Regions from separate parts of the Lysinibacillus sp. YS11 genome, predicted to be linked through region 2. Evidence: riboswitches for the same ligand, from Rfam matches in the RefSeq annotation. Region 2 holds a riboswitch; the other holds the start of a gene.

The links. Region 2 has a riboswitch for lysine ahead of LBYS11_RS16615 (aspartate kinase). Riboswitches for the same ligand answer to the same signal wherever they lie in the genome.
Region 1: it holds a riboswitch for lysine, as region 2 does, so the genes downstream of both, LBYS11_RS10830 (transporter substrate-binding domain-containing protein) here and LBYS11_RS16615 (aspartate kinase) in region 2, are expected to answer to the same signal.

What each region holds. Positions count from the first base shown of each region.
Region 1 is NZ_CP026007.1:2,188,055-2,196,474, forward strand. It holds gene LBYS11_RS10820 (2-oxoglutarate dehydrogenase E1 component) at 35-2,860, shown strand; gene odhB (2-oxoglutarate dehydrogenase complex dihydrolipoyllysine-residue succinyltransferase) at 2,951-4,213, shown strand; lysine riboswitch at 4,554-4,740, shown strand; gene LBYS11_RS10830 (transporter substrate-binding domain-containing protein) at 4,860-5,717, shown strand; gene LBYS11_RS10835 (amino acid ABC transporter permease) at 5,888-6,613, shown strand; gene LBYS11_RS10840 (amino acid ABC transporter ATP-binding protein) at 6,626-7,357, shown strand; gene LBYS11_RS10845 (DUF6501 family protein) at 7,621-7,818, shown strand; gene LBYS11_RS10850 (toxic anion resistance protein) at 7,867-8,420, opposite strand, start outside.
Region 2 is NZ_CP026007.1:3,309,438-3,317,857, forward strand. It holds gene LBYS11_RS16585 (helix-turn-helix domain-containing protein) at 63-284, opposite strand; gene LBYS11_RS16590 (acyl-CoA thioesterase) at 472-936, opposite strand; gene sdhB (succinate dehydrogenase iron-sulfur subunit) at 1,132-1,911, opposite strand; gene sdhA (succinate dehydrogenase flavoprotein subunit) at 1,917-3,671, opposite strand; gene LBYS11_RS16605 (succinate dehydrogenase cytochrome b558 subunit) at 3,738-4,346, opposite strand; gene LBYS11_RS16610 (YslB family protein) at 4,619-5,053, shown strand; gene LBYS11_RS16615 (aspartate kinase) at 5,152-6,378, opposite strand; lysine riboswitch at 6,512-6,689, opposite strand; gene uvrC (excinuclease ABC subunit UvrC) at 6,797-8,420, opposite strand, start outside.

The sequences.
Region 1 (8,420 bases), 1.1 Mb from region 2:
ACTGCCGAAAGGCAAAATTTGGAGGTCATTTTTCATGTCGAACAACGTTACAACTGTAAGTTCTCCATGGTCAGCTTTCTCTGGTCCTAACCTAGGATATGTGATGGAGCAATACGACTTATTCTTACAGTCTCCTGAAGAAGTAGAACCGGAGTTAGTTTCTTTATTCCAACAATTTGGTGCACCAGTAGTAGTAGAAGGTGAAGTAGCTGTAGCTAGTCATACAGCAGCGGCTCCTGCTGGCGATTACAAAAAAGTGTTAGCCGCTGTAAAACTAGCAGATGCAATTCGTTCACGCGGTCATTTAGCAGCAGATATCTATCCTCTGAAAAACCGTGAACTACAAACAGCTCAAATTGAAGAAAGCGCGTTCAACTTAAGCGCTGCAGATTTAGCTGAAATTCCTGCAGCAATCTTCTTCAAAGATGTGCCAGCAAACGTGAAAAATGGTAAGGATGCAATCGACTATTTAAAAGCTATTTATACAGATAAAGTAGCATTTGAATATGGTCACGTAGTAGCTACTGAAGAACGTGATTGGATTCAAGCGCAAATCGAATCAGGCTCATTCAAACAAGCATTATCTGCGGATGAGAAGAAAGCCTTATTAGATCGTTTAACTCGCGTTGAAAATTTCGAGAAATTTATTCATAAAACTTTTGTAGGACAAAAGCGTTTCTCTGGTGAGGGCTTAGATACGCAAATCGTTCTATTTGATGAAATTATTAAAACGGCAGAAGCAAAAAATGTGGAAAACGTACGTATTGGTATGGCACACCGTGGTCGCTTAAACGTTTTAACACACATTTTAAATAAACCTTATGACATGATGTTCTCTGATTTTGCACATGTTTCCAATGATTTATTTATGCCAGAGCATGGCCGCCTAGAAATTACAAAAGGTTGGACAGGTGATGTGAAATACCACATGGGTGCTTCTTACAACCGTGAATCCGGTATGAATGTGAAATTGGCTTACAACCCATCTCACTTAGAAGTGGGCAATCCAGTAGTACTTGGTGCTACTCGTGCAACACAAGATGATACATCTAAACCAGGGCAACCTATTTTTGACCGTACAAAGGGCTTAGGCATTCTTGTACACGGTGATGCTGCATTCCCAGGTCAAGGGATTGTAACAGAAGTGTTAAACTTCGCTAAAACAGAAGGCTTTACAACAGGTGGAACAATCCATATTATCGCAAACAATATGATTGGATTCACAACGGAACATTATGATTCTCGTTCTTCTGTGTATTCTTCTGACCCTGCAAAAGGCTATGAAGTACCAGTAATCCATGTCAATGCAGATAGCCCAGAGGCAGTAGTGCAAGTTGGACGTTTTGCGGCAAACTACCGTCAAACATTTGGCAAAGACATTATTGTGGACTTAGTAGGTTACCGTCGCCATGGTCATAATGAAACAGATGACCCAACAGTGACAAACCCAGAAACATACAAATTAGTGTCTAAACATGAAACAGTGCGTGCATTATATGGTGCACAATTAGTGGCAGAAGGTCTTGTAACTGCTGATGATGTAGCAGCACTAGATACAGCTATCTATGCAGAAATGCAAGCAGCCTATGACCACGTCAAAGAAATGGCAGAAAAAGATGATCATCATCATTTAGAAATGCCAGAAGAATTAAAAGTAGAGTTCCCACAAATTGATACAGCAGTAGGTGCGGAACGTTTAGAAAAAATCAATGAAGAGCTTTTAGTGTTTGAAGAAAACTTCGAACCACAGAAAAAGCTTGGTAAAATCTTAGAAAAACGCCGTGATGCTTATGCGTCTGCAAAAGTTGACTGGGGTCATGCTGAAACTTTAGCGTATGCAACGATTATTCAAGATGGAACACCAGTACGCTTTACAGGTCAAGATGCACAACGTGGTACATTCTCTCAACGTCACTTAGTACTGCATGATAAAAACAATGGCAATGTCTTCACACCACTACACCATATTTCTGGTGCGAACGCATCCTTTACAGTACACAACTCTCCACTGACTGAAGCTGGGGTGGTAGGCTTTGAGTATGGTTACAACCTAGAAAATAGCCATGTACTAACAGTATGGGAAGCACAATTCGGTGACTTTGCGAATATGGCACAAGTGATGTTTGATAACTTTATTTCAGGGGCACGCTCAAAATGGGGTCAAAAATCTGGTCTAGTTATCCTTTTACCTCATGGTTATGAAGGTCAAGGTCCAGAGCACTCTTCAAGCCGTATGGAACGCTATTTACAAATGTCAGCTGAAAATAACTGGTTTGTAGCGAACTGTTCAAATGCAGGAAACTACTACCACTTATTACGCCGTCAAGCAGCATTATTAGGTACAGAAGGGGTACGTCCACTTGTAGTCGTATCACCAAAATCATTATTACGTCACCCATTAGCTGCGGCGAATGCTGAGCAATTAGCAAATGGTTCATTCCAAGAAGTGATTGAACAACCAGGCTTAGGGGCTAAACCAGAAGCTGTAGAGCGTATCGTTTTAGGTACAGGTAAAGTGATGATCGACTTAGCAGAGCGCGTGAAAGACGGCGAAGGCTTCGATCACCTACACATTATTCGTGTAGAACAACTTTACCCATTCCCAAAAGAGCAAGTAGCTGGTATCATTGCTAAGTATCCTAATGCAAAAGAGATTGTTTGGGTACAAGAAGAACCTAAAAACCAAGGCTCATGGAATTATGCATTAGAAACATTATATGAACTTTCAGAAGGTAAAAAACTTCGCTATGTAGGCCGTCCTGCAATGAGCTCAACTTCTGAAGGGGATGCAGATTCTCATAAAGCAGCACAAGCAGCTCTTATTGAAGAAGCGGTTGCTGAGCCAGTAAAGGTTAAATAACATATATCAATTTTTGAAACCGGGCTACTTGCCCTTAAGCAGTAGCCCTTCTATGTGCGTCATGCACGTTAATCAAAGGAGGAAATGAAAGTGGCTGAAATTAAAGTCCCTGAATTAGCAGAATCGATTACAGAAGGTAGTATCGCACAGTGGGTAAAAAAAGTGGGCGATCGCGTTGAAAAAGGTGAATTCATCGTTGAACTTGAAACAGATAAAGTAAACGCTGAGATCATTTCTGAAGAAGCAGGTGTATTAACACAAATTTTAGCTGAAGAAGGCGATACTGTACTAGTTGGTCAAGTTATCGCAGTAGTAGAAGCAGGCGAAGGCGCAGCAGCAGCTCCAGCAGCGGCAGCACCAACTGAGGCAGCACCTGCACCAGCAGCGCCACAAGCAGCACCTGCACCAGTTGCAGCAGCTCCAGTAGTAGAAGAAACTTCTGGTGAGCGTGTAGTTGCATCTCCAGCAGCACGTCGTCTTGCACGTGAAAAAGGTATTGACCTTGCAGCGGTATCTCCAGTAGATCCACAAGGACGTGTACGTGTACAAGATGTAGCAGCTCATGGTACAGCACCAGCTGTAGCACCAGCAGCAGCACCTACATCCGTAGCAACTTCAGGTGGCCCAGTAGTATTCACACCAGCAGCTAATTCTGACCGTGTAACAATTGAAAAAATGAGCCGTCGTCGCCAAACAATTGCAAAACGTTTATTAGAAGTTAAACAATCAACAGCAATGTTAACAACATTCAACGAAATTGACATGACAAACATCATGGCACTTCGTAAACGTAAACAAGAAGAGTTTGTAAAAGCAAACGACATCAAACTTGGTTTCATGTCATTCTTCACTAAAGCTGTTGTTGCAGCACTGAAAAAATACCCATACGTAAACGCTCAAATCTCTGGCGATGAGATTCATTTAAATAACTTCTTTGATATCGGTATTGCTGTATCGACTGAAGAAGGTTTAGTCGTACCAGTTGTACGCGATGCTAATAGCAAAAACTTTGCAGAAATCGAAAAAGATATTGCTAACTTAGCGACAAAAGCTCGTGATAAAAAATTAGGCTTAAATGACATGGCTGGTGGATCATTCACAATCACAAATGGTGGTGTATTCGGTTCATTAATGTCAACACCAATTATGAACGGTACACAAGCTGGTATTTTAGGTATGCACTCAATTGTAAACCGTCCAGTTGCAGTAAATGGTGAAGTTCAAATCCGTCCAATGATGTATGTAGCACTTTCATACGATCACCGTATCATCGATGGTAAAGATTCTGTAGGATTCTTAAAAACAGTTAAAGAATTAATCGAAAATCCTGAAGATTTATTATTAAATTCATAATTCCATTAAACCCTGCGAACAATGTTCAGCAGGGTTTTTTGTATGACGAAAGGTATTGAGCGATTCTATGCTTGAAAGAGTACGAATGGTACATCGTTTATAGGAGCAAAGAAAGAAAAAAACGCAACTTTTCTCATATGTAGAACATACTCTATAATAAATATTTGTTGTAATTTTCAGAAATATCAACAAAAGTTCAACGATTTAAAGTGGAAGCAGAACGCACAATATCCTAATATTGTCATTAGTCAGAAAAATGTTAAAATCGTCTTGACGAACATATTAGTTTTATAGTAGTATCTAAATATCAATTAAATAAACAAACCTCACGAATTGTTACCAGTGAGGTAGAGGCGCGGTATTTATTAGTTCATTGTTGAGTAAAAGCAAGCGAAGACGCAATGAAGAAGGAAATATCGCCGAAGTATAAAAGGAGCTCGTACTTTTATACTGGGTCTGCAGTGAATAAGTGCAGGACTGTCCTAGTAAATGGATTTCCAGATTTACTAGGTTGTGCTATCTCGGAAACATGGAAATTATAGTGAGGATTTGGGCAACTGTCATAAAAGGTAAGACCTAAGTTCAATAAACTTAGGTCTTTTTTAGTACAGTTGTCTTATTTTTTTACAGAAAAGGGGAGTTTTTCATGAAAAGAAAATGGTTGTTAGTAATGATCTCTATCATGACGGCAATTGTGCTAGCTGCATGTGGCACAAGTGACAAAAAAGAGGGCGGTTCAAGTGATGCTGGAACTGACAAAGAAGAAGGTGGCGGTGAATTCCGAATTGGAATGGAGGCTGGCTACCCACCGTTCAACTGGACACAGCAAGACGATGCAAATGGTGCAGTGAAAATTGCGGATAATGCAGAGTATGCAGGTGGCTATGATGTACAAATGGCAAAGAAAATCGCTGAAGGTCTAGGCAAAGAGTTAGTCATTGTTAAAATGGAGTGGGACGGTTTAGTTCCAGCGCTACAATCAAACAAAATTGATGCAATTATTGCAGGTATGTCACCAACAGAAGAACGTAAGAAAACAATTGATTTTACAGAAAACTATTATACTTCTGATTTTGTTATGGTTATTAAAAAAGGTAGCAAATATGAAGGCGCAAAATCGATTCAAGACTTCTCAGGTGCTAAAATTACATCACAATTAAATACATCAAACTACACAGTTATCGATCAAATTAAAGGCGTAGAAAAGCAAACAGCAATGGAGAGCTTCCCAGCAATGCGTGTGGCGTTAGAAGCAGGTAAAATTGATGGCTATGTAGCTGAACGTCCAGAGGGCATTTCCGCTTCTGCTGCCAACGATAAATTCACATATGTAGCATTTGAAGAAGGCTTTGATACAGACCTATCAAATACTTCAATTGCTGTAGGCTTACGTAAAGATGACGCAAATCGTGAAAAAATCAATGAAATCCTAAAAGGCATTTCAGAAGATGATCGTCAAGCGATTATGGAAGAAGCTATTTCTCAACAACCCGCAGCACAATAATGACATGGCACGGACTAGCAATTAGTCCGTGCATGATCATTTCATCATTATCAAAATGAGAACCTCTCTACATAATGATAATGTCCTAGCGTGACAAATCATAGAATGGTAGAAAGAGCTAGGACACAAAAGAAATAAGCGAGCAAGATGACATTGTTAGGAGGAACATCATGAGTCTTGAATGGATACTTTCAATTATTGAAAACAACTGGCAAATGTTTTTACGAGGTGCGTATTATACGTTACTGATTTCGAGTATTAGTACAATTATTGGTGCATTTATCGGATTTTTCATCGGAATTATGCATACGATTCCAGTTCGTAAAAAAGGTGTGAAATTTTATAGCTTAAAGCTCATTAATTTTATACTAACATGCTATGTTGAATTTTTCCGTGGTACACCAATGATTGTACAAGCTATGGTTGTCTACTACGGATTAGATATCGCATTCGGTATCGATATGCACTTTATTACAGCAGGTATTTTAGTCGTTTCCCTCAATACAGGGGCATATATGGCAGAAATTGTTCGTGGCGGTATTGTATCCATTGATAATGGTCAATACGAGGCAGCATCAGCAATTGGCATGAATCACTTCCAAATTATGCTTCATGTTGTCTTACCGCAAGTAGCGCGTAATGTTTTACCAGCGACAGGTAACCAATTAATCATGAATATTAAAGATACAGCCGTATTAAATGTCATTGGAGTAACGGAATTATTCTTCCAAACAAAATCAATTTCGGGTAACAACTTCCGTTATTTCGAATCATTCTTCGTTGCATGTGTTCTTTATTTCATCATGACATTTACCGCATCTCGCATCCTTCTGTATGTTGAAAAACGTCTAGATGGTCCTGATGCCTATCAAAAAGAACAAAAAGAAGCCGTATAGGGGGACGCACAAATGGCAGTCATTAAAATCGAGCATTTAAGTAAATCATTTGGACGTAACCAAGTGTTAAAAGATGTGAATTTCCAAGTGGAAAAAGGAGAGGTAGTTTGTTTAATTGGCTCCTCTGGCTCTGGTAAATCCACATTGCTTCGTTGCATAAATTTATTAGAAACGCCAAGTGGCGGTCAAATTATTTATAAAGGGGAAGACATCCTAGATGAAAAGCACAATATTCAAGAATATCGCACACATTTAGGCATGGTGTTCCAGCAGTTCAATTTATTTAACAACCACAATGTCATAAGTAATTGCACGGTGGGCCAAATCAAAGTGTTAAAACGTTCGAAAAAAGAAGCAGAAGAAACGGCGCTTAAATATTTGAAAATCGTTGGCATGGATCAATATGTGAATGCCAAGCCCCGTCAACTCTCGGGTGGACAAAAGCAGCGTGTGGCCATCGCTCGTGCCTTATCAATGAATCCTGATGTAATGCTATTCGATGAGCCAACATCCGCATTAGACCCAGAAATGGTGGGTGAGGTATTAAAGGTAATGCGTCAGCTAGCAAACGAGGGCAATACGATGCTCATCGTGACACATGAGATGGAATTTGCCAAAGAAGTAGCAGATCGTGTTGTCTTTATGGATAAAGGTGTAATTGTGGAAGAAGGCCCTCCAGCACAAGTATTAGTCAATCCACAACATGAACGTACGAAGGAATTTTTAAAGCGTACATTAAAATAAGCACAAAAAAGTGAGTCCAACCTGTTGGACTCACTTATTTTCTAGAATTCCATTCTGCATAAAGTACAAAGCAGATTGCGAATGCTACAGCAATGATAAAAAACCATTGCGGTACACCACCAAAACTCATCATAACACCTCAAATTTTCATTTTTTTTGGATAGAATAGGTATAGTATTTCTTTTTTCTCCACAAAAGACCAAAAATATTATAAAATAAGCAATAGACATTAGCTTTTGCTAGTAAAGAGAGGTAGAGAGAATATGTTACATTTAAAATGGAAAGATGCGCCAACATTACGAACGGTTACTTGCAAACATACAAATGCATCGAAATACTTAGTATCAAACGTATTAACAGTAGGAAAAGAGTATGAAGTGAAAAATGAAACAGAAGAGTTCGTTTTTATCATCGACAACACAGGTAATGTCGGTGGCTACTATAAAGATTATTTTGAATAAAAACAAACAGGGTGGTTCAGAACATTTGCTGAGCCACCCATTTTTTTGTTAATCTCGCTGATAGCTGCTAGCACCCGCCACATCCTGTAGCTGTTGTTTCTCTTGTTCAGTTGCGGTATGCAGGGCAAAGACATCTTTAATTGCTGTTTGCAGCTCTTGCTGTGTTTCTTTAAACTTCGAAACTTGCTGTTCAAACGTGGGACTTGAGAAGCGATCATGAGCCCTTGATAATCGCTCCTCTAAACGTGCATAATGATGATCCATATGCATCGATAGCATCATCGCCAGTTGGTTTTTCCAGAGCGGAATCAAGGTAACGATAGAAAACTCAATTTTTTCAGCTAATGTTTGATTGGCCTGCTGAATCATACGGATTTGAGGAGCTGTTTGCAGAGCGACTTGCTGTGATACTTGTAAATCATAAATACGTTGATCGAGTCTTTCGATTTGAGCAGCAAAGTCATTTAATTGCTGGATCGCAAGTGGCTGTTTGGTAGCTTGGACACTCGTTATTTGTGCAGGTAGCTCTACCTCAATGGCTTGCTGCTTTTTCATTTGTCCTGCGGCAATCGCCGTTGCCAATTCCTCAAAAAATCCTCGAT
Region 2 (8,420 bases):
CTCCTAAAAATACGTTGAATAGTTCTATTTTGTCGTTTTTTTCACGAAATAGCAAGTGTCCATTAGTCTAATTTAAATTCTTCCAAGCGTAACAGCTCAATTAACGCCTGAGATCGATTCGTTACACCTAGCTTTTGAATTGTATTGGAAATGTGATTTCGCACTGTTTTTTCACTAATACCAAGCTGCTCTGCAATATCTCTCGTTGTTTTTTCAGCTAATAAAAGCGCAAATATTTCACGTTCTCGGTTTGTTAAAAGAGAACGATGATGAGAGCCATTCATTCAGTTACACCCTCCTCCCCCGCACGTATTGTAACTTATGTTAAGGGGCAGGAAGCGGTGACGGCTATTTGCATGATTATTCCATGTTTCCTTAAAAATTTCGAAAATTACATTGTTACATTCATAAATTTTACGTAAAAAGCAAAACCTACTATTTCAATAAATTTACATATACTTATATATTGAACTAGTGAGGCAGAATGGCCAACTGAATGAATTTCGTTTTTTCTTCCTCTGAAATCGGCACACTTTTACCTGTACGAGGATCCATTTGTACAATTGTTCCACGACCAGTGAAACAGATTTCGTCCTTTTGATTTTTTGCTAGATAGTGAATGTCCATCGACGAATTCCCAACTTGCGCGATTTTTGTATAGATTCGTAGTACGTCATCAAAGAAAACCTGCTTTACATAATCGCATTGTAAATCGGCTACAATAGGTATAGATTTCACATTCTCTTCTCCAACTGGGGGCATTAAAATTCCTAAATGTCTGAAGTAATCAATTCTTGCTTGCTCAAAATATGTAAAGCTAATCGTATTGTTCATATGACCATACATGTCTGTTTCTGAAAATCGCACTCGTACCTCGCTAAAAAATGAAAAACCCTTTTCCCACTCTTGAAAATTATCGATATAATTTGCCTTCATGATATACCATCCCCTGTCATGTAATTGCCCGTCTTTTATCAATCAACGGCAAACAAAATGAATACTTATTCATTATAAAAGAAAATGCTATATTATCATAGAAAAAATGTAAATAAACAACTTGATAAATTTCATTTCTATAACTATAAAAAACTCCCTTACACTTCGTGTAAGGGAGTTCAGCTTGTCCGTATATTAGTCTACGTAGTGGTCAGAACCGAAGAAGTTACGGAACATTTGCACTGTAGTTGCACGGTTTAATGAAGCGATGGATGTTGTTAAAGGAATCCCTTTTGGACATGCAGCAACACAGTTTTGAGAGTTACCACAGTTTGCAAGGCCACCGTCACCCATAATCGCATTTAAACGTTCATCTTTAATCATAGCACCAGTTGGGTGAGTGTTGAAAAGACGTACTTGTGATAATGGAGCTGGTCCGATGAATGAAGCTTTTTCAGACACGTTTGGACATGCTTCCATACATACACCACAAGTCATACATTTAGATAGTTCATAAGCCCATTGACGTTTACCTTCTGGCATACGTGGACCTTCACCTAAATCATACGTACCATCGATTGGTACCCATGCTTTAACTTTTTTAAGCGCGTTGAACATACGTTCACGGTCAACTTGTAGGTCACGAATAACAGGGAATGTTTTCATTGGCTCCAATTTAATCGGCTCTGTCAATTGGTCTACTAGTGTAGAACATGATTGACGTGGACGGCCATTGATCACCATTGAACATGCACCACAAACTTCTTCTAAACAGTTCATATCCCATGATACTGGTGATGTGTTTACACCATCTTCAGTAACAGGATTTTTTTGAATTTCCATTAAAATTGAAATTACGTTCATACCATGACGGTAAGGCACTTGGAATTTTTGCCAGTAGCTATTGCCGCCTTGTGTATCTTGACGTAAGATTTCCACTTTGACCATTCTTCCAGTATTAGCTGCGATTTGCATAACTTTTAGTCTCCTTTCGCAGAGTAGTCGCGTTTACGTGGTGGGATTAATGAAACGTCGACTTCTTGGTACGTGATGATTGGATTACCAGTAGCTGGGTCAAACTTCGCCATTGTTGTTTTTAAGAAGTTCTCATCATCACGGTTAGGGAAATCAGGTTTATAGTGTGCACCACGAGATTCATTACGTAATAGTGCACCTTTTGTCATTACTTTTGCAAGCACTAACATATTTTTAAGCTGACGTGTAAAGTGTGCGCCTTGATTGCTCCATTTTTGCGTATCATTGATGTTGATGTTGTTCCAACGCTCAGTAAGCTCATCAAGTTTTTTCAATGTATCTTCAAGCTGATCATTGTAACGTACTACAGTCATTGTAGCAGTCATCATTTCACCAAGCTCTTTATGCAGTAAGTAAGCGTTTTCTGTGCCTTCCATTTTCATGATAGCATCCCATTTCGCTTGTTCCTCTTTTACACGAGCATCGTAAATCTCTTGTGGAAGATCTTCAGCATGCTTTTTAAGGTGTTTTACATAGTCTACTGCGTTTGGTCCTGCAACCATACCACCGTAGATAGCAGATAATAATGAGTTTGCACCAAGACGGTTTGCACCATGTTGAGAGTAATCACATTCACCTGCTGCAAATAGACCAGGAATTTCAGTCATTTGATTGTAGTCAACCCATAATCCACCCATTGAATAATGAACTGCTGGGAAAATTTTCATTGGTAATTTACGTGGGTCATCCCCTACGAATTTTTCGTAGATTTCGATGATACCACCAAGTTTAACGTCCAATTCATGTGGATCTTTATGTGAAAGATCTAGGTATACCATGTTTTCGCCATTGATACCAAGTTTTTGGTTTACACAAACGTCGAAAATTTCACGTGTCGCAATATCACGTGGTACTAAGTTACCATAAGCTGGGTATTTCTCTTCTAAGAAGTACCAAGGTTTACCGTCTTTATAAGTCCAAATACGACCACCTTCACCACGAGCTGATTCTGACATTAGACGGTTTTTGTCATCTCCAGGAATCGCTGTTGGGTGAATTTGAATGAATTCACCATTCGCATATGAAGCACCTTGTTGATAAACGATAGAAGCAGCAGAACCTGTGTTAATAACAGAGTTTGTTGTTTTACCGAAGATAATACCAGGGCCACCAGTCGCCATAATAACAGCGTCTGCACGGAATGATTTAATTTCTTCTGTACGCATATCTTGCGCTACGATACCACGACAAACGCCGTCTTCATCGATAATAACACCAAGGAATTCCCAGTGTTCATATTTATTTACTAAACCAGCTACTTCATGAGAACGAACTTGCTCATCTAGCGCATATAGTAATTGTTGACCTGTTGTTGCACCAGAGAAAGCTGTACGGTGCATTAAAGTACCACCAAAACGACGGAAATCTAAAAGTCCTTCTGGTGTACGGTTGAACATAACACCCATACGGTCCATCAAGTGGATAATGCCAGGTGCTGCATCACACATACCTTTAACTGGTGGTTGGTTCGCTAGGAAGTCCCCACCATAAACTGTATCATCAAAGTGGATCCATGGAGAATCCCCTTCACCTTTAGTATTTACCGCACCATTAATTCCGCCTTGCGCACAAACAGAGTGTGAGCGTTTTACAGGAACTAATGAGAATAAATCAACTTCAGTACCAACTTCAGCTGCTTTAATCGTTGCCATCAGACCGGCAAGACCACCGCCGACAACAATTATTTTGCTTTTCGCCATGATTATTTCTCACTCCTCTTAAAAAATTGCAATGATTGCATGTGCTCTATCGTAGCTTCTATTGAATTATACGAAAGCTAAAATAGCAGCCACACCAACTACACTTAGAATTACGAAAAGAATGTTTGTTACGTAAGTAGCGATCTTTTGAGACTGAGGAGATTGTGTAATACCCCAGCTTACTAGGAATGCCCATAAACCGTTAGATAAGTGGAAAGTTGCTGATAAAATACCAACAATGTAGAATCCAAGCATGAATGGATTAGCAACAATATTCGCCATCATGTCGTAATCAACGTGTGTGCCAAGTGCTTTTTGAATACGAGTTTGGAAAATATGCCATGCAATAAATATCACTAAGAATACACCAGTAAAACGTTGTAAAGAGAACATCCAGTTACGGTACGTGCTGAAACGTCCTGTGTTTGGTGTAGCAGTGAATGCAATGTAGACACCATAGAATGCGTGGAACATTAATGGAATATAGATGACAATCCATTCAACTAGGATAAGGAATGGAATCTTTTCCATTACTGCGGTAGCATCGTTGTAACTTTCTGCCCCGCCTGTTGCTGTAAAGTTAATGAACAGGTGCATCGTTAAAAACAGACCTACTGGAATGATCCCAAGTAGAGAATGTAAGCGACGCCATAAAAACTCTCGATCTTTCGACAAGACTGTTACCCCCCTTAGTACTTAAAATAGCACAACAAAAGAAGTCATCATTTTGTAAATGATACTTCATTGACTGTGTATTTCATCATGGTACAATATTATGACATGTTTATTGTACTCTCAAGAGCTACGAGCGTCAAGGCAACTCGGAGTTTTTCATAGAGCTTATTAAAGAACTAATCTAGTACATGATGCGTCGTTTTTTCTCGAAAAATCTATCATTACTTTATTACCGTTAAATTTTAAGAAAATTCTAAGAAAGAAGGATAACAATGTTAAACACTCCATCTCCTACAATCTCATCATTTGGCTATGAGATCATTCGTGATCATATTCTATCTTCTATACTCGGTAAACATGAAGATGACGTCCTTTATTGGGCAGGTAAAGAGCTTGCTCGCAAGTTCCCATGTAAAAGTCAAGATGAACTTATCGCATTTTTCGCAGATGCCTGCTGGGGTACATTAGAACTCATAAAGGAATCAAAAGATGGACGTATTTTCCAGTTGACAAATGACCCTGAAATTCTTCAAATAAAGCAGCGCAGCTTTAAACTTGAAGCAGGATTTATAGCAGAGCAAATTCAACTAGCTAAAGGCTATCTGACAGAATGCTATAATGAAAAACGGGAAAAGCAACAATACGTCATGTTTACAGTCAAATGGGACGTTAAAGAACGTATTATGAATACCATTCCCTCAGAATAATTAAAAAGGATTGTTTCCCATTAAAGAATGGGATGACAATCCTTCTTTTTTCTTCCTTTTATTTCGGTCAATTACATAAAATGCTGTTTCTTCTATTATTATATGTAAAGTGCTTGCTCTAAATTAAACTCATCATGGAGAGCATTAGCTGCTTGGATCATATCATCCTGTGGTACAACAACGGACACTTTTATTTCAGAAGTACTAACCATTTTTACAGGGATATTTTCACGACGTAACCGATCAAACATACGAGCAGCAACGCCTGGATTAGAAGCCATGCCTGAACCAATAATAGAAACTTTTGCTAGTCCAATTTCGAAGTCAGCAAAACTAAATCCAAGTGATAATTTACTATCCTCTAAAACACGTAATGCTTCCGCAAATTCCTCTTTTAAAATTGAAAACGATACAGTTGGCTTCAACCCATCAATAATGGCTTGGACAATAATATCTACATTAATACGGTTCTCTGCAAGAACCGTAAATATATCTGCTAATGAAGCATTGGAAAAAGCATCATACCCTACTGTTAAACGAATAATATCTGATTCAAATGCAACACCACGAACGACTAAATTTTTTTCCATTTCCACTTCCTCCTTCAATAAAGTGCCTACTGATTCTATTAAACTTGAACGTATAATAACAGGCATTTGAAATTTCTTCGCTAACTCCACCGCACGAGGATGTATGATATGAGACCCTAAATTCGATAATTCCAACATTTCATCATAGGAAATTTCTTGAAGCTTTTGGGCATTGGGAACATATCGTGGATCTGCTGTATAAACACCGTCCACATTTGTATACATATCTACTCTCTCCGCTTCCAACGCTATGGCAAGCGCAACAGCAGTTGTTTCAGCTCCACCTTTCCCAAGCGTGGTGATATTATGCACTTCGTCAATCCCTTGTTCTCCAGCAATAACCACAATTTGTCCCTGTGCAAAATGTTCTTCCATACGACTAATATCTATATAGTCGATACGAGCATGTCGATACATACCATCCGTATGTATACCAGCTTGCCATCCAGTTAGAGATACAGCCTCATAGCCTGCTTCCTGCAAAGCGATGGCAAATAAAGCACTAGATAATTGAGAGCCAGTTGACAAAACTGCATCTAATTCTCTTTTCGACACATCGTCAGTTAGTTGGTGTACCATCATTTTCATCTCTTTCGCAGTGTGTCCCATTGCTGCAACGACCACTACTACATCCAATCCTTTGTCCTTTTCAGCAATCGCTTTCCTAGCAGCCTCTTGGATTTGTTCAGAAGAAGCTAATGCAGCTCCTCCAAACTTCATCACGATTTTAGCCATTTCTTTCGTTCTCCCTTCCAGTTCATGTATTTCACCAAATTATGGGGGGTAAAACCGTTTCTAGAAAACTAAAAGGCAGCCTCCACATAACGTGAAAGCTGCCTATAACATGTACAATAATCATAACTTGCGCATGTGTGATAGCTCTCCGAAACGTTTAGAATCGACAGTCTTACATTTCTTAAATGCAAAACCAGTACGGCAATGGAACAACAATACTGTACTTCGGCAAGCTCCCCTTTCACACAATATCTCTGGACTTGTCCATCCTCCATCGTGTTACTCTTGAATCTTGCACCTCTATCATCACTTTAAAGTGAATGTATTCAATTCATTAAGCCTTAGCGTAAACAAACTAGTCACGCAGTTGGCTCTCCATAACATTGAAAACAATGTTATTTATAACCATAGCACATGCCTATTCCTTTGACAATGATTGTTGCTGAAAATAGCTAAAAATTTGGCTTGCTAAATTAGCGGGCATCCCAGCCTCCTGTAATGCTAGCTCGCTCGCCTCTCGAATTTTTTTGACTGAACCGAAATGTTTAAGCAGCTGTTGCTTTCGTTTTGGTCCTACCCCTTCAATATGATCTAATACAGATTGAATGGCATGCTTCTCATGCTGTTGACGCAAGAAGGTAATAGCAAAGCGATGGACTTCGTCTTGAATTCGTTGTAATAAATAAAAGCCATCACTTGTACGTTTTAAGCTAATCACTTCTGGTGGATCACCAAACAAGAGCTGAGATGTATTATGCTTATCATCCTTGGCTAAACCAGCAATCGGTATAACAAGACCAAGCTCATCTTCTAGTACTTCACGGGCTACTTCCATTTGTCCCTTACCACCATCAATTAAGACTAAATCTGGTAATGGTAGTCCTTCCTTTAAAACACGTATATAGCGACGACGTATAACCTCCTGCATTGCACCGTAATCATCATGCTTGGCTGCTGTACGCGTTTTATATTTTCGGTACTCCTTTTTCGCAGGCTTCCCATCAATGAAAACAACCATAGCAGACACTGCATCCGTTCCATGCATATGACTATTATCAAAAGCTTCAATTCGTAAAGGTGTACTAATACCCATTGCTTCACCAAGTGCCTCACAAGCACCAATCGTACGTTCTTCCTGACGCTCTATTAGCTGGAATTTAGCTGCCACAGCAATTTCAGCATTTTTGGTAGCTAATTCAACCAATTCCTTCTTTTGACCTCTTTTCGGTGTGAGCACTTTAATTTCTAATAATTCTGTTAAGATAGCTGCATCAATGGCTTGTGGAATAAAAATTTCTTTTGGCTTAATATGCTCTGGCTTTTCATAAAAGCGCCCAACAAATGTTAAAAATTCTTCCTCTGCATCTTGATAGATGGGGAAAATTGAGACATCGCGCTCAATCAGCTTTCCTTGGCGCACAAAGAAAACCTGAACACACATCCATCCTTTTTCAACAGCATAGCCAAATACATCTCGATTTGTTGTATCACTTGAAACTATTTTTTGTTTCTGCATAACCGTATCAATATGGGCAATTTGGTCTCGGAATTCCTTCGCTCGCTCAAATTCCAGGTTTTCTGCAGCTGCTAGCATTTTAACTTCAAGCTCTTTTTTGACTGCCTCCACACCACCATTTAGAAACTTCGTCATATCCTCAATCATTTCTTGATAAACCTGACCTTCAATTTCCTTCACACAAGGTGCTAAGCATTGACCCATGTGATAGTACAAGCAAACCTTGGAAGGTAATTGTACACATTTGCGCAGCGGATACAATCGATCCAATAGCTTTTTCGTTTCACTTGCTGCATAGGCATTCGGATAAGGACCAAAATATTTTGCCTTATCCTTTTTTACCTTCCGTGTCGTAATCAGACGAGGATGTTTTTCATTCGTAATTTTTAAATATGGATAGGTCTTATCATCCGTTAACATGACATTATATTTTGGATCATGTAATTTGATGAGATTCAGCTCTAAAATAAGTGCTTCAATATTTGATGACGTTACAATATACTCAAAATCTTCTATTTCACCTACA